Regions from separate parts of the Deinococcus carri genome, predicted to be linked through region 1. Evidence: riboswitches for the same ligand, from Rfam matches in the RefSeq annotation. Region 1 holds a riboswitch; the other holds the start of a gene.
What was found. Region 1 has a riboswitch for cyclic di-GMP ahead of ABEA67_RS04425 (hypothetical protein). Riboswitches for the same ligand answer to the same signal wherever they lie in the genome.
Positions count from the first base shown of each region.

Region 2: linked by a shared signal. The riboswitch ahead of ABEA67_RS00525 (hypothetical protein) and the one ahead of ABEA67_RS04425 (hypothetical protein) in region 1 are both predicted to bind cyclic di-GMP.

Region 1 covers NZ_BAABRP010000001.1:884,877-892,665, forward strand. Annotated here, with positions in the region: gene ABEA67_RS04405 (Cof-type HAD-IIB family hydrolase) at 1-74, opposite strand, end outside; gene ABEA67_RS04410 (class I SAM-dependent methyltransferase) at 154-876, shown strand; gene ABEA67_RS04415 (2-phosphosulfolactate phosphatase) at 879-1,607, opposite strand; gene ABEA67_RS04420 (hypothetical protein) at 1,617-2,207, opposite strand; gene ABEA67_RS04425 (hypothetical protein) at 2,272-2,769, opposite strand; cyclic di-GMP riboswitch class II at 2,842-2,926, opposite strand; gene ABEA67_RS04430 (PhzF family phenazine biosynthesis isomerase) at 3,097-3,984, opposite strand; gene asnS (asparagine--tRNA ligase) at 4,103-5,455, opposite strand; gene tpiA (triose-phosphate isomerase) at 5,597-6,337, opposite strand; gene ABEA67_RS04445 (phosphoglycerate kinase) at 6,444-7,613, opposite strand; gene gap (type I glyceraldehyde-3-phosphate dehydrogenase) at 7,693-7,789, opposite strand, start outside.
Region 2 covers NZ_BAABRP010000001.1:83,402-91,190, reverse strand. Annotated here, with positions in the region: gene ABEA67_RS00540 (hypothetical protein) at 1-848, shown strand, start outside; gene galE (UDP-glucose 4-epimerase GalE) at 968-2,047, shown strand; gene ABEA67_RS00530 (sugar transferase) at 2,161-3,474, shown strand; cyclic di-GMP riboswitch class I at 3,891-3,983, shown strand; gene ABEA67_RS00525 (hypothetical protein) at 3,995-5,245, shown strand; gene ABEA67_RS00520 (tyrosine-protein kinase family protein) at 5,481-7,055, shown strand; gene ABEA67_RS00515 (hypothetical protein) at 7,052-7,789, shown strand, end outside.

The sequences.
Region 1 (7,789 bases):
CACACGTCCTCGCGCACCACGTTCCCGGTGCCGACCAGCGTTCCGTCCACGTCCACACAGATGAGTCCCAGCATCCGGGCAGTGTACGCCTGCCCGTCCAGCCCGCCACGTTCGGTAAACTGCCTGACCACGCAGCCCCCACAGGAGATGCCCATGCCCACGCCCTACGACGTGATTGCCCGGTGGTATGACGCCCAGGTCCGCGCCCACTCGCCGGCCAATGCTCTGCTGGTGCCGCCGCTGCTGCATCTCGCCGGTGAACTCGAACACCGGCAGCTCTGTGACCTCGCCTGCGGCGAGGGCCACCTCGCACGCCTGCTTGCCGCTCGGGGAGCGCAGGTGACGGGGGTGGACCGTTCGGCCGAACTCCTCGCGCTGGCCCGGCAGGAAGAGGCACAGTCACCCCGGGGCATCACCTATGTCGCGGACGACGCCCAGACCCTGGAGCATCTGCCGGAAGCGGCGTTTGACGGCGTGGTCTGCCACCTGGCGCTGATGGATATCCCCGACCTCGCGGCCACGGTTCAGGCGGTCCGGCGCGTTCTCAGGCCCCGGGGCTGGTTCGTGTTCTCGCTCACCCACCCCTGTTTTCAGGCCCCTCACGCCCGCTGGCACACGGCCCCGGACGGCACCATCCGCCGTGAGGTCTCCACCTACTTCGACGAAGGCTTCTGGAAGTCGGCGTATCCGGGCGGGGTGCGGGGGCAGGTGGGGGCATACCACCGCACCCTCTCGACGTACATGCGGACCCTAAGCGAGGCGGGCTTTCAGTTCTGCGACATGTATGAACCGCAGGCGACCGGTGCCGTCAGAGACGCCCGGTCCGAATACGGCGTCATCCCGCCGTTCCTGCTGATGCGCAGGACCAGAGCGTGAGTTCAGCTCACCGCGTTCACGAAGACACCCTCCCGCAGGACCGGCACGCACCCGCTCACGTCCAGCTCCGCCGCCAGCGCCACGTCCTCCGCGAAGCCCCGCTCCGACAGTTCGAGGCCTGATGCGCACCCGCCCAGCACCTCCGGCAGGCGTTCCCGCATGGCCTGAAACATGGCCCGCGCCCCCTGTGCCTCCGGGGAAGGGCGGAGGGCGGGGGCAAGCGCCTCCACCACCGCTCCCGCCCCCAGCAGGTCCTCCAGCGCTGGCCGCAGCGTGCCGTCCGGCCAGCGTTCCCCGGCCGGGACGACCAACACGTTCTGAAAGCGCCCGCCTATCCAGGCTCCCACCGCCGCCGCATTCCGCAGGCACGCCGCCACGACCACCCCACCGGCCTCCCCCGCCCGCGCGCACAGGGTGGCCCCGTTGGGCGAGGGCAACACCAGCCGCGCTCCGGCGGGCAGCCCCAGCAGTGAGGTGGGGGAGAGGGAAGGCCTGCCCGCCGCCCGCTCTCCCGCCAGCAGCGCCCCGTGTTCGGCGGCAAAGGCCGTGGCCCGCGCGTCCCGCCAGCCAAACGGCAGCACGGCCGCGCCGCGCGAGACGGCCACCTCCACGCAGGTGGCAAAGGACAGCACATCCACGACGACCACCACGTCAGCCTGCGCGGCGAGGTGCTCCAGGCCCGCCTCGCCCCATTCCAGCCTCACGCCGGCGTCTTGTTGCTCCCAGAACATCCCGTGAAGCTACCAGCTCACGTTGAGGCCCACACTGCCGCCCACCTTGCTCTCGCTCGGCTTCACGTTCAGGCTGACACTCATGCTCCAGCGCGGGTCCAGCGGTGACAGCGGGTTGCCCGACACCGAGTAGCTCAGCGACCCCACGTTGCTGCCCGGCGTGTAGTACAGCGACACGCTCTGGTTGACGGTTTTCGCTGGGGCCACCGTGTAGGGCACTGTTTCCAGCACCTGCCCCGCGTGGTTGCTGATGGTGATGGTCCCGCTGTGCGCTCCCACCGCCACGAAGGTCACGGTCTGGAGCAGGTAGGCGTTCAGCCGCACTGCACCTTTCTCGCCCCCCAGCAGCACCAGCCGGGAGTCGCTCGCTTTCAGCGTCACCTCGGTAGGAACCTCGCTGAACAGCGTGAAGTTGAGGTTGCCCGTCGTGTAGCCCGTTTGCAGCCGCATTTCCAGCTTCGAGGGCTGCACCAGGACGCGGCGGGCGATTTCCAGCGGTGCGGGCGCGGCGTCGGTCGGCGTGAGGGTGATGCCGGGGGCGGTGAACTGGGCACCTGCGCTCCCCAGCAGCCCCACGAGCAGGAAGAGAAACCGCTTCATCAGAGGCTCCTGGGAAAGCAGGACGAGCGGGGCGGCTCGTCCTGGCTGAGGGGAAGGGGGTGACTTAGCCGCCGCTGGTGCCGAAGCTCACGTCTTGCGTTGCGTCATCGTCCGCCACCGCGTTGATAGTGAAGCTGACGGAGACGTTGCCGCTGTAGATCGGATCGCCCGCAGCCGCGTTGGCAAAGGTGAAGGTATAGGTCAGCGTGGCGTTGTTGCCGGCCCCGACGGCCACGTTGGTGGCGTTGGTGCCCGTGATGGTCAGCTTGCTGGCAAAGGCCGCGCCCGTGGGCGTCCCCGCCACACCCGTGACCTTGATGTTGCGGCCTGTCGGGTTGCTGACCGGCACACTGACTGTGAAGCTCGCGCCGGGCCGCACCTGGGCCGCCGGGATGGTCAGGGTCGTCTGGGCGATGCTGAACTTGACCGCGTCGCTGGCCGTGCCGCTGGTGGTCAGCGTCATCGTCGCGTTGTTGTGGTCCGTGGAAGTGCTGTCGGCGGCGTAAGCACCGCCGGACACCATCAGAGCCGTCATCAGAGCCAGAGTCTTGAGGGAACGCATCAGAGAGTCCTCCCCGGAAACCATTTTCCGGTGAATCAAAGTCTGCCGCACGCCACATGGACGCCGCAGAACTGGACGAAAAGCCGGTCGCACCACTGGCTCCCCCCATCCGAGGTGCCCGGATTACAGGACGGGGTTCAGCGCCGCTCTCCGCCAGAGAGGGTTCTCTGAACGAAGTGCGTTCAAGGTATGGCCCTGCTCCGCACAGAACTCTTACGGGGGCCGTTCCCCGGCTGACCTGCCCGCGAAATGCCGAAAAGGCTGTGGCAGCGCGTGTCCACGGGGCAGGGGGGTTCCGTTTCCATTGCGCGGCTTATTTCCCGGTTCTTACTTCTTGCGGTCCCAGTACCCCTCGCGGTCCAGCGCGGCGCAGCCCCCCACCCGGATGTCCCGCACCGTCTGCCCGGCGAGCGTCACCTCGACCTCCACCTCGCCAGGGGTGCCGAGGGCGTGCCCCTGGTAGACCACGCCGCTGGCCCGGTCGCCGCGCACCGGCAGGCGGCCCCCCTCGGCCAGCAGGGCCAGGAGTGCGCCCGCCGCGCTGCCCGTTACCGGGTCCTCGGGAATGCCGACGGCGGGGGCGAAGTCCCGCGCGGCGAAGCGGTTCACGCCCATCGGCGCGTAGGCGTACACGCTGGTCACGCCCAGCGCGTCACTCAGCGCGTGGATGCGCGGCAGGTCGGGGTCCAGCCCGTCGAGAATCACGGTGTCGAGCAGCGGCACGAAAACGCTCCACAGCCCGCTGCTGGCCGCCGCCAGGGGCAGGCCGCGGTGAATCATCCGCTCGTCGAGGCCGAGCGCCTCCGCGAGTTCCCGGCGCAGCTCGCGCGCCACCGGGCGGGTTTCCAGCCCCCGCTGCTCCATCCACACCCGCGTCGGCACCCCCGCCTCAGTCTCCAGCGTGAGGGGCACCCGGCCCACCAGCGTCTCCAGTTCCAGCGGCTCCCCCTGCCAGTGCCCCCCCTGCGCCAGCCGCAGCCCCAGCGCGACCGTCGCGTGCCCGCAGAACTCGATCTCCTGCGTGGGGGTGAAGTACCGCACCCGCACTAGGCCGCCCCCCATCCGCGTCACGAAGACTGTCTCGGGGGCTTCCAGAAAGGCGGCCAGCGCCTGCATCTCGGCGTCGGTCAGCTCGCCCGCCTCCAGCACCACGCCCGCCCGATTGCCCTGTCCCGGCGTCTGGGTGAACGCGCTCACCTCGCAATACGCGATCATGGGGGCACTCTAGCGTACTGGTTGCCGGGGTAAGAACAAAAACTTCACGAATTAGGTTCATCGTGAATACTTTCACTTGAGCTTCCAGAGAAAAGCCGGGAGTGACCCGGCCCGGCCCTCAGGGCACCATGCGCGTCAGCATGCGCGGAAAGGGAATCGCCTCGCGGATGTGGTCGATGCCGGTGATCCAGGCCACCGCCCGCTCCAGCCCCATGCCGAAGCCCGCGTGCGGCACGCTGCCGAAGCGGCGCAGGTCGAGATACCACTCGAAAGCCGCAAGCGGCAGCTCCTCGTGCTCGATGCGTGACCGGAGCAGCTCATAGTCGTGGATACGCTCGGAGCCGCCAATGATCTCGCCGTAGCCCTCGGGGGCGATCATGTCGTCGCACAGGGCCAGGCGGGGGTCTTGCGGGTCGGGCTGCATGTAAAAGGCCTTGATGGCCGCCGGATACTTCTCGACGATTACCGGGCGGTCGAAGTGATAGCCCAGGATCGTCTCGTGCGGTGCGCCCAGGTCGTCGCCCCACTCGACGGCCTCCACGTCGGCCTGCACGTTCGGCGGCAGGTCGCCCGCCTCGATGTGCGTGCGGATGATAGCAAGCGCCTCGGTGTACGTGACGCGCGGGAAGTTGCCCTCAGCCGCGGGCCGCAGCTTCGAGAGGTCGCGGCCCAGCACCTCCAGCTCGGTCCCGCATTCCTCCAGCGCGCGGCGCACCAGGAAGCTCACGAAGCGCTCCTGGAGGGCCATGTTGTCCGTGTGCGTGGCGGGCGCGACCTCCGGCTCCACCATCCAGAACTCCAGCAGGTGCCGGCGCGTCTTGCTCTTCTCGGCGCGGAAGGTCGGCCCAAAGGTGTAGACCTTGCCGAAGGCCAGCGCTCCCGCCTCGGCGTGCAGTTGCCCCGTCTGCGAGAGATACGCCTTGTCCTCCCCGAAGAGGTCGATCTCGAACAGCTCGGTGGTGCCCTCGGCGGCGTTGGGCGTGAAGAAGGGCGCGTCGAAACGCACGAACCCCTCCTGGTGGAAGAAATCCACGATGGCGCGCTGCACGCAGTCGCGCACCCGCAGAATCGCCCAGGGGCGGCGGTGGCGCAGCCAGACGTGGCGGTGGTCGAGCAGGAACTCGATGCCGTGTTCCTTGGGCGTGATGGGATACTCCGCCTGGTTCTCCGCGTAGGGGGAGAGGTCCCGCACGGCGAGTTCGACCCCGCCCGGCGCACGCTCGTCCGCGCGGACCTCGCCCGTGACCCGCACCGCCTGCTCCTGCGAGAGCCTCTTGGCGGCCTCGAAGACCTCTCCCGCCACGTCGCCCTTGAAGACCGTCGCCTGCACGAAGCCGCTGCCGTCGCGCAGCTTCAGAAACTGGATCTTGCCCTTGCCGCTCTTGTCCTGCAACCACGCATCCAGGGTGACCGTTTCCCCCACATGCGCCTTCAGTTCACGAATGGTCGTCTTTGTGCTTGTCGCCGTCACAGCGGAATTATAGGCGGAGGCGAGCGGCGTTCAGAATCGAGGAAGGCTAGGAAACATAAAGTTCACGAACAGCTTTTATCGTGAATACTTTCACTATCCATAACACTGCCCCCACCCCGTTTCCAGAGTAGGGAAGAGGCTTTACCTCAGCGCGTCGTTCATGCCCAGCACGTCGGCCACCTTCAGACTCGCGCCGCCGACCAGGGCACCGTTGACATTGGGCCGGGCGCAGATACTGGCGATGTTGTCGGGCTTCACGCTGCCGCCGTACAGGATGCGGAAGCCTGCGGCGTCGGCAGTGTACAGCCCCGCCAGCGCCCGGCGGATGGCGGCGGCCATCTCCTCGGCGTCGTCGGCGGTGGCCGTGCGGCCCGTGCCGATGGCCCAGACGGGTTCGTAGGCGACGATCAGGTTCTCGCCCACGCCGTCGGTGCTGGCACGGAGCTGGTCGAGCGTGAAGTTCACGTGTTCGCCGCGCTCGCGCACGTCCAGCCGCTCGCCCACGCACACGATGGGCGTGAGGCCGCCCGCCTGGGCCTGCCGCGCCTTGGCGGCCACCACCGCGTCCGTCTCGCTGTGGTACTCGCGGCGCTCGCTGTGGCCCACGATGACATAGGTCGCGCCCAGGTCGCGCAGCATCGCCGTGCTGATTTCACCCGTGTACGCGCCCGCCTCGTGCTGCGACACGTCCTGTCCACCGTAGGCCACCCCCGCGGGCAGGCCCTCGGCCAGCGCGGGGAGGTCGATGGCCGGGGCCAGGACGGCCAGCTCGGCGCGGCCGGGGACCAGGGCTGAGGCGAGGTCGGCCGCCCACGCCCGGGCTTCCGAGGGGGTCTTGTTCATCTTCCAGTTGAGGGCGAGGAGGGGAGTGGATCTGGTCATGGTTCCTCCGGGGCGGCCAGCGGCCAGCCGCCAGCTTCCAGCCAGAAGAAGCCTGAGCAAAAGCGTCTCCGGGCTGGAAGCTGGAAGCTGTTCGCCGGCGGCCTCTTCACTTCATCGCTTCGACGCCCGGCAGCCGCTGGCCTTCGAGCAGTTCCAGGCTGGCCCCGCCGCCGGTGCTGATGTGGCTGACCCGGTCGGCCTGGCCGCTCTTGTTGATGGCGCTGACCGAATCACCGCCGCCGACGACGGTATAGGCGTCCTGGCCGAGGTCCGCCACGGCCTGCGCGACCGCGTTGGTGCCCGCCGCGAAGGCCGGGAACTCGAACACGCCCATCGGGCCGTTCCAGAAGACGGTCTTCGCCCCCTTGAGGGCGTCCGCGTAGGCCCGCTGCGTGTCAGGGCCGATGTCGAGGCCCATCCAGCCGTCGGGAATCTGGTCGGCGGGCACCACCTGCGTCCGGGCATCCGCCGCGAACTTATCCGCCGCCACCGCGTCGGTGGGGAGCATCAGCTTGTCGCCGTACTGCGCGAGCAACTGCCCGGCATAGGCCACCTGGTCTTCCTCCACCAGGCTGCCGCCGATCTGGCCGCCCTTCGCCTTGATGAAGGTGAACATCATCCCGCCGCCGATCAGCATCCGGTCCACCCCCGGCAGCAGGTTCTCGATCACCTTGATCTTGTCGCTGACCTTGGCCCCGCCGATGATGACGACGTAGGGCCGCGCCGGGTTCTCCAGCAGCCGCGAGAGGGCGTCCACCTCGGTCTGGAGCAGCGTGCCCGCCGCGTGCGGCAGCAGCCCCGCCACGCCGCTCACCGAGGCATGTGCCCGGTGCGCGCTCCCAAAGGCGTCCAGCACGAAGGCGTCACCCAGCCGCGCCAGCTGGCGGCTCAGCTCCGGGTCGTTCTTCTCCTCGCCCGGCTCGAAGCGCACATTTTCCAGCAGCGCCACCTCGCCGGGCTTCAGGGATTCCACCGCCCGCAGTGTCTCCTCGCTGGAGGGCAGCGAACCGATAAACCGCACCGGGCGGCCCAGCGCCTTTTCGAGCACCGCCGCCACGGGGCGCAGGCTGTACTTCTCCTCCGGCCCGTTTTTCGGGCGGCCCAGGTGGCTCATCAGTACCAGCGAGGCCCCCTGCGCGAGCAGCTTTTGCAGCGTCGGCACGCTCGCCGTCACGCGCGTCTCGTCCTGCACTGCGCCGTCCTTGATCGGCAGGTTGTAATCCACGCGCACCAGCACGCGCTGGCCGCCTACGTTCAGTTGGTCGAGGGTTTGCATGAATCTCCCTTTGCAGAAGGCAGAAGGCGAAAGGCAGAAGGCCAGAGGTTCTCAGCCATCTGCCTTCTGCCACCGGCCATCAGCCTTTTTGCTGTACCAGTTGCACCAGATCCGCGATCCGGTTGCTGTAGCCCCACTCGTTGTCGTACCACGAGAAGAACTTCACCAGGTTGCCC
Region 2 (7,789 bases), 800 kb from region 1:
CGGACTACGAGGCCTTTCTGGACACGGCGCAGCGCAGCGGAGTGTACGTGCTGACCTACGGTCTGGGGCCGGCCACGGTACAGGAGGTCGACCATTACCCCGCGGTGCTGGGCTTCCAGCTGGCCGACGACAGCAACGCCCTGGTCACGCCCGCCGAGGTCCGAAGGCGGCACCAGACGATCAAGGCGCTGGCCCCCGACAAGCTCACCTACATCAGCCTCTCGGTAGGGTATGACCGCCCCGAACAGCAGTATTTCGGCCTGTCGGACATGGTGGGCAACCAGAGCTACCCCATCGGCCTCGACGATATCGCCGTAACCTACCGCGTGATGCGCAGCGCCGTGCAGACGTCCCTGTCCACCGGCACCGTGCCGCTGGCGAACCTCCAGACGTTCGCCTGGAAGCCCGGGCAGCCCCCCCCCAGCAGCGCCGAGCTGAGAAACATGACCTACCAGGCCCTGATGGCCGGCGTGAAGGGCGTCGTGTACTACGCCTACCGCGCCCGCGAGGTGGACCTGAACCGCGAACCCCGGCTGTGGGACGCCGCGCGGCAGCTGGCCCGCGAGGTGGCGCTGCTCTCCCCCGCCCTGCTAAACGGGGCGCGGACCGAACTGGAAGGCGGCAACGGAACGCGGCCCCTGGTCGTGCAGTTTCGCGGGCCGGACGGAGACACCCTGCTGGCCCTGAACAACAGCCGCAGCGAGTGGCGGGACGTGAAGCTGTCCCTCCCGAGCGCCCCGCACCGCCTGCGCTCCCTGGTGGGCCGTGCCCGGACGCTGCGCCTGAACGGGCAGACCGTGACGGGCCGTCTGGCCCCGCTGGAAGTGGTGGTCTACCGGCTCGAATAGGCCAGAACCTGTCCCGGGTGAACGCTCCACCCCGGCCCTGACGAGCGGCCTTAACGGTGGGCAGAGCCAATGGGTGGGGTCCTGTCCTGGGCCGCCCGCCTTTTTCCTATACTCAGGAGATGAAACTCCTGGTGACCGGCGGGGCCGGCTATATCGGCAGTACCGTCTGCACGGCGCTGGAGCAGGCCGGGCACGTCCCGGTGGTGCTGGATTCGCTGGTCACCGGTCCTGCCGCCTTTGTCGCGGGCCGGATCTTCTACCAGGGGGATATCGCCGACACGGCGCTGGTGCGGCGCATCTTCGAGGAGCACCCCGACATCACGGCCACGCTGCACTTCGCGGCGCGGATCGTGGTGTCGGAGTCGTTGGCGCAGCCCGCGCTGTACTACCGCGAGAACGTGGTGAAGAGCCTGACCCTGTTCGAGACCCTGCTGGCGCTGGGGCAGCGGCGCGTCATCTTCAGTTCGAGCGCCAGCATCTACGACAGCCCCCCGAGTGACGGACCCGCCGGCCTTCAGGTCACGGAGGCCAGCCCGCTGCGCCCCCTGAGTCCCTATGCCCGCAGCAAGTGGATGATGGAAGAAGTCCTGCGCGACCTGTGCGCGGCCAGCGCGGGCAGTTCCGCGCCGCTGCGTGCCATTGCCCTGCGGTACTTCAATCCCATCGGGGCCGACCCGGAACTGCGGACTGGCCCCTACCTGCCCGACCCCTCACATGTGCTGGGCCGTCTGGTCGCCACCTGGCAGGGCCGGCAGCCCGTCTTCTCCGTCATGGGCACCGACTACCCCACCCGCGACGGCACCGGCCTGCGCGACTACATCCATATCTGGGACCTGGCGCTGGCCCACGTGGCGGCGGCCGAACACTTCGACGAGGCCTTTGCTCAGGCAGAGGCGGACCTGGGTGAGGCCCAGGTGTTCCTGCCCATCAACGTGGGGACCGGCAGCGGCACCACCGTGCGCGAACTGCTGGAGGCCTTTCAAGAGGTCGCCGGGACCACCCTCGACGTGCAGGACAGCCCCCGCCGCCCCGGCGACAGTGCCGGGGCCTGCGCCGAGATTTCCCGCGCCCGTGCCTGGCTGAACTGGCTCCCCCGGCACACCTCCCGCGAGGCCATCGCCAGCGCCTTGGCCTGGGAGGCGCAGCGGGAGGCCAGGCTCCACCCCCCGGCAACGGAAACAGAAGCGGTGGCCGGTTGAACGTAGCCGCAGAACCGGCCGCCCCGCCTACCAGCCCGCCTCCCCGCCCCCGGAGTCACTGGCCCCAGCCCCGCCAGCGGCCGTTCCGAGGAGCCAGGAGGCAGCGTTAGCCCATGCAGGAAACGCGCTTTAACCCCGACACCGTTCCCGCTCACCTGATCCGGCCCCCACAGGTCCGGCAGCTCACGTGGCTGGTCGACGCGCTGGGTCTGCTGCTGATGGGGACACTGCTCTGGGTGGGGCTGGGGCTGCTGGGGCTGGAGCTGCCCACCCGGAACCTGCTGCTGAGGCTGTGGCTGCTGGCGGGGGTCCTGGGCTGGCTGCTGAGCAGGCGTGGCGGCGCAGGCACCCGGCTCTCGCCGGGCCGTCCGGTCGTGGTGGTGCCGCTGCGGACACTGCTGGTCGCCGGCGCGCTGTTTCTGGCGGTGGGTGAGGGGGCGGCGCTGCCCTGGCTGCTGGCCCTGCATGGCCTGTGGTTCGGGCTGACGCTGCTCGCCCTGGGCTGGATATGGCGTGTCTCACCCCCGCTGCGGCTGGGCGTGTCGGAACTCACGCTGTCGGCCACGGGCCAGCCGCCCCTGCTGCCCGCCGCCACCCTCCACCATCCGCGCGTGCAGTTCGTGCCGGTGAGTCCGCGCGACCCCGGCATGCTGGAACACGTCGACCTGCTGCTGGTCGAGCCGGAGCGCGGCACCTCCACCGACTACCAGCGGCTGCTGGAACATGCCTACGTCACCCAGGTCCCCTTCTGGCCCAAGGTGCTGGCCGACGAGGAACTCACCGGCCGGGTGGCGCTGCACGCGATTGACCGGGAGGGCCTGACGGACAACACCTTCCGATCGGGCTACGAACCCTTCAAGCACGCGCTGGACATCGTGGTCACGCTGCTGCTGCTGCCGCTGCTGCTGCCGCTGCTGGCCGCCGTGGCGCTGGTCGTGTACTTCAACAGTGGCCGCCCGGTGCTGTTCTGGCAGGAGCGGGTGGGCCGGAACGGGCAGCCCTTCCAGATTGCCAAGTTCCGTACCATGACCACCGACTCCGAGCGGTCGGGGCCAGCCTTCGCGCGGCAGGGCGACATGCGCGTGACGCCCGTCGGGGCCTTGTTGCGCAAGTTCCGCCTCGACGAACTGCCCCAGTTCTGGAACGTGCTGCGCGGCGAGATGAGCATCATCGGGCCGCGCCCCGAACAGTGGGCCTTTGCCGCCGACTTCGAGGAAAGCATCCCGCTGTACGCCTGCCGCCACTGGGTCCGCCCCGGCATCACCGGCTGGGCACAGGTCAACCAGGGCTACACCGACAACCTGGGCCAGACCACCGAGAAGCTGCGCTACGACCTGTACTACGTCAAGCACCTCTCGCTCTCCCTCGACCTGCTGATCGTCGGCAAGACGATCTGGACCATCCTGACCGGCTTCGGCTCCCGCTGAGAGCCTGTTTCAAAAGGGTCTTTCAGAAGCAGAGGTCTCCGGGGAGGCCTGCGTGTCCCCTCTCCCCTGCGGAGCTGTCCCAGCCCCCACGAGACGACACCCAGAGCTGCTTGCAGAGAGGCAAAAAGAGCCTCACGACCGCGGGCATGAGAGGCACGCTCAACTTTTGAACCTTACCCCGGGAAAGCTCTGGGTGGCTCATACCCTGTCTCTGTGTCTCTCCTCACCCGGCCTGTGAGAATCTTGGCAGCCAGCAGTGTTTATGTATGGTTAATGTAAGAACAGATGCTTAACCTGTCTTCACAGAGCTAAGCCCATCTTCCCCTCTTCCTCTCTGGCCTCCCGGTTCTGGAACTTGCCGCTCTGAAGGCAAGGACCTTCCGCACACCCATTTTCCATCCACCACTCTCCGCCCATCTCGACAAAGGCAAAACCTCCGCGAGGAGGTGACGCAAAGCCACGGAACTCCCGCGCCGCACCCAGGCCGAAGAGTCCGCCGGGCTACCGAAAGAAGGACGCCATGAAAAAAATCGGAACGCTGGCCTGTGCCCTGACGCTGCTGCTGGCTGCCTGCGGGCAGCCCTCCGCCCCCCAGGCTTCCCTGCCCGGAACTGCGCCGGGGGGGACGGTCACCCCCGGTGACAGCGGCGAGGAGCGGCAGGCGAGCGAGGGCGAAACTCTCGACGCTACGCAGCGCCTGCAAGCCCTGACGGCCGGGGCGGCGGCGACCGACACCGCCGCCACCGTCCGCGCCGACGGCACGCTGCTGGTGGGTGGGCAGCCCATGTTCCCGATGGGCTTCTACCACGTCTCGTGGGCCGGGAATGCCGAGCGCCGCCTGCGCGACCTCCAGGCCATCGCGGACATGGGCTTCAACCTGATGAACGCGACCATGTTCGACCCGCAGGACGACCTGCCCGGCTACACCAAGCTGCTCAACACCGCCCAGAGCCGGGGCATGAAGCTGCTGGTCGAGGACTTCAACGACGTGTCGATCAACACCCTGAAGAACCATCCGGCGGTGCTGGGCTGGATGATCGCCGACGACTGCAACAACCTCGTGACGCCGCAGGAGCTGGAGCGGCGGAACCAGGCCACCAAGGCGCTGGACTCCCGGCACCTGACCTACACCAGCATGGCGATTTCCTTCGCCAACAGCCACACCGACTACTTCGGGCGGGCCGACGCGGTCGGCAACCAGTCCTATCCGGTGGACGGCGGGGACAGCGTGGGGGTGGTGTACCCGGTCATGCAGCGCCTGGTCACGGAGGCCAGCCGCAAGGGCACGCTGCCCATCGCCAACCTGCAAAGCTTCCGCTGGAAGGATGGCCGCCTGCCGAACGCGCGCGAACTCTACAGCATGACCAACCAGGCCCTCGGGGCGGGCGTCAAGGGCATCCTGTACTACACCTACCTCGATCCCACCAACGATCTGGCTGCCCCCGGTGGCGCGGCGCTGCGGGCCGAACTCAAGCGGGTGGCCGGGGAAGTCAAGCTGCTGGCCCCGTTCCTGATGGACGGCCAGCGCCGGAGCCTGAATGTCAACACCCCGGAGGCCCGCGCGACCCTCTGGACCTACCAGGGCCGCCGTTACCTCCAGGTGGTCAGCCTCAGCGAAACCAGCCGCCAGACCGTCAAGGTGACGCTGGACGGCCAGGCCACCCAACTGGTGCCCCTTTTCGCCGGGCGGCCCACCGGCCTGAAACTGCAAAACGGAACCGTGACCGGGGCCGTCACGCCGCTGGCCGCCCACTGGTACGAGGTGCGCTGACCCGCGCGGGGTTGCAAGCCACGCGGAGCGGCGGGAAGAGGCAGCGGTGAGGGAACTGTTCTCCCTCACCGCTGCCTCTTCCCAGATGCGGGATCAACAGGCACGGGTTAAACAAGAGAAAAAGCCTGGAAGGGCGCAGGTCTTCTCACGCGCGGCACACCGTACGTTAGGCTGACAGGAAGTTCACCCGGCTCCCCTTCCAGCTCCGCTTTCTGCCCGCTCTGCAAAGGATCCCATGACCTCTGAACGGCCCAAAGACCTCGACCTGTCCTATCTGCTCGGTGTGCTGCGGCGTGCGGCGCTGCCCGTGCTGCTCACGGCCCTGGCGCTCTCGCTGCTGGTCTATCTCTACTCGCGCACCCGCCCGGCGGTGTACCAGGCCACGGCCAGCATCGCGGCGCTGCCCAACGGCGGGGGCAATTCGGTCATCAACACCACGCTGGTGACTGCCCCGCCCCTGCCCCCCGCGGTGGTGGCGCGCGCGATGCGCAGCCCCGAGGTGGTGGACCGGGCGCTGACGCTGCTGGGCCAGCGGGTGCCCGACTCGGCGGCCCGGCGCGCGCTGGAGCAGCAGGTCAGGGCAGACCTCGGCCAGAACGACGATCAGGCGGTGGGCCTGGCCTCCGACGTGAACCAGGATTTCGTGGGGGTGTACGAGGTCAGCGTGCGGGCGGCGACGCCGCCGGTGGCCCAGGCCGGGGCGAACAGTTTCACGCAGGCCCTGCTGGCCTGGGACCGGCAGCGAGCGCTGGGCAGCGTCTCTCTCGCCCGTCAGAACCTGCTTCAGCAGCGCGACGACCTGACGCGCCGCATCGCCCAGGCGGCCACGCCGCTCGACGTGCGCTCGCTGGAGAGCCTGCGGGGCGACGTGCTTCAGAAGCTGCAACAGGTCGAGGTGCTGGAACAGACCGTGACCGGAACGCTCTCGGCGCTGGCCGGGGCGCTGCTGCCGGTGGACCCGGTGGAACCGCGGCCCCTGCGCAACGCGGCGCTGGTCTTTGCGGCCACGCTCTTTTTCGGGGTGCTGCTCGCCTTCGCGCTCGACCAGCTTCGCAGGCGGATTCGTGGGCCGGAAGACCTGCGCCAGTTCTCGGTGCCCGTGATGGCGACCCTGCCGCCCCTGCCCGCCCGCCTGACCGACCCGCGCGCCCTGATCCGGGAAGTCGGGCAGGGCACCTTCCGCGAGCAGATGGATTTCGTGCGGGTGGGCCTGCTGGCGACCCTCGTCCGCCCGGCCCGCACGCCCCTGATCGTGATTTCCAGCGCCCAGACCGGCGAGGGCAAGAGCACCGTCACGGCGGCGCTGGCCAGCAACCTGGGCCTCAATGGGCTGCGGGTGCTGGTCGTGGACGCCGACGTATACCGGCGGCGGCAGGAGCAGCTCTGGCTCTCCGGCGGCACGGGCCGCCCTGCCCCGGCCCCCAGGCCCGCCGGACCGGGCGGCAGCCAGCTCTGGAGCGGGGTGGGCGAACGGGTGGACCTCGCCGCGCCGGGCAACTCGCGGCTGGACGTGGACGAGGTGATGAACCTGATCGAGCACCTGCGCGCAAACTATGACGTGGTGCTGGTGGACTCGCCGCCGGTGTTGCGGGTGGCCGACAGCCTGGCCCTGGCGGCCCGGATGGACGGCCTGCTGCTGGTGGCCGATGCCCAGGTCAGCCGCGCCCAGGTCGAGCGCGCCGTGCAGGAAGTGGGTCTGCTGGGCGTGCACCTGCTGGGCTTCGTGCTGAACCGTTTCCGGGAACCGGCGGGCCAGGGCAGCTACGCCTACGCGCCCCTCCAGGCCGAGCGGACCGGGGTGCTGCCATGAGCCGTCCCAGCCGCCCCGCGCCCTGGCTGGGGCCGGAGGATGGCCGGGTAGACCCGAGCGCGCCCGGGGTGTTGAGGCCACTGCTGGAGCGGGCCGCCGGGTTGGCGACGCTGGCGGAAGGCGAGGCCCTCCCGGCAGCCCGCCTCGCCGCCCAGCTCGGCGAGGCGGACCTGGCGCGGGCATTGCTGGCCCGCAGCGGGGGCCTGCTCGACAGCGCCGAGGCGGCCCGGTTGCTGGCCGAGCCGCTGCCCGCCGCACTGTTGCGGGCGGCCCGGAACGACCTGCCCCCCGCCCCGCCCGCCCTGGCCCTGGCCCCCGGCGAGCGGGAGATGTTCGTGCGGGGGCTGGCCGCCTGGCTGCTGCGTGGGGCCGGAACGGGTGGCCCCCGCGTGGCCCTGCCCCCCGCCCCCGCTGGCGTGCCCCCATTGCCCGCGGGCCTGTCGGTGCTGCCCGCGCTGCCCGCCCCCGAACGCTGGCGCTGGGGCATAGAGCGGGCGCTGGCCTCGGCCCAGGAGCAGGGCCAGGACCACCTGACCCTCGCCTGCGCCTCCTGGAGCACGCAGCAGGAAGCCCTGCGGAGCCTGCGCGAGCGCTACGGCGCGGAGGCGGTCGGGGACGAGGACAGCCCCATCACCGTGCTGACGCTGGAAGACGCGGTGCGCCTGCTCTCGGCGGCATGGACCTGGGACCTGCCCCGCTTCGCGCGCCTGCTGTCGGGGCCGCTGCTGCTGGAC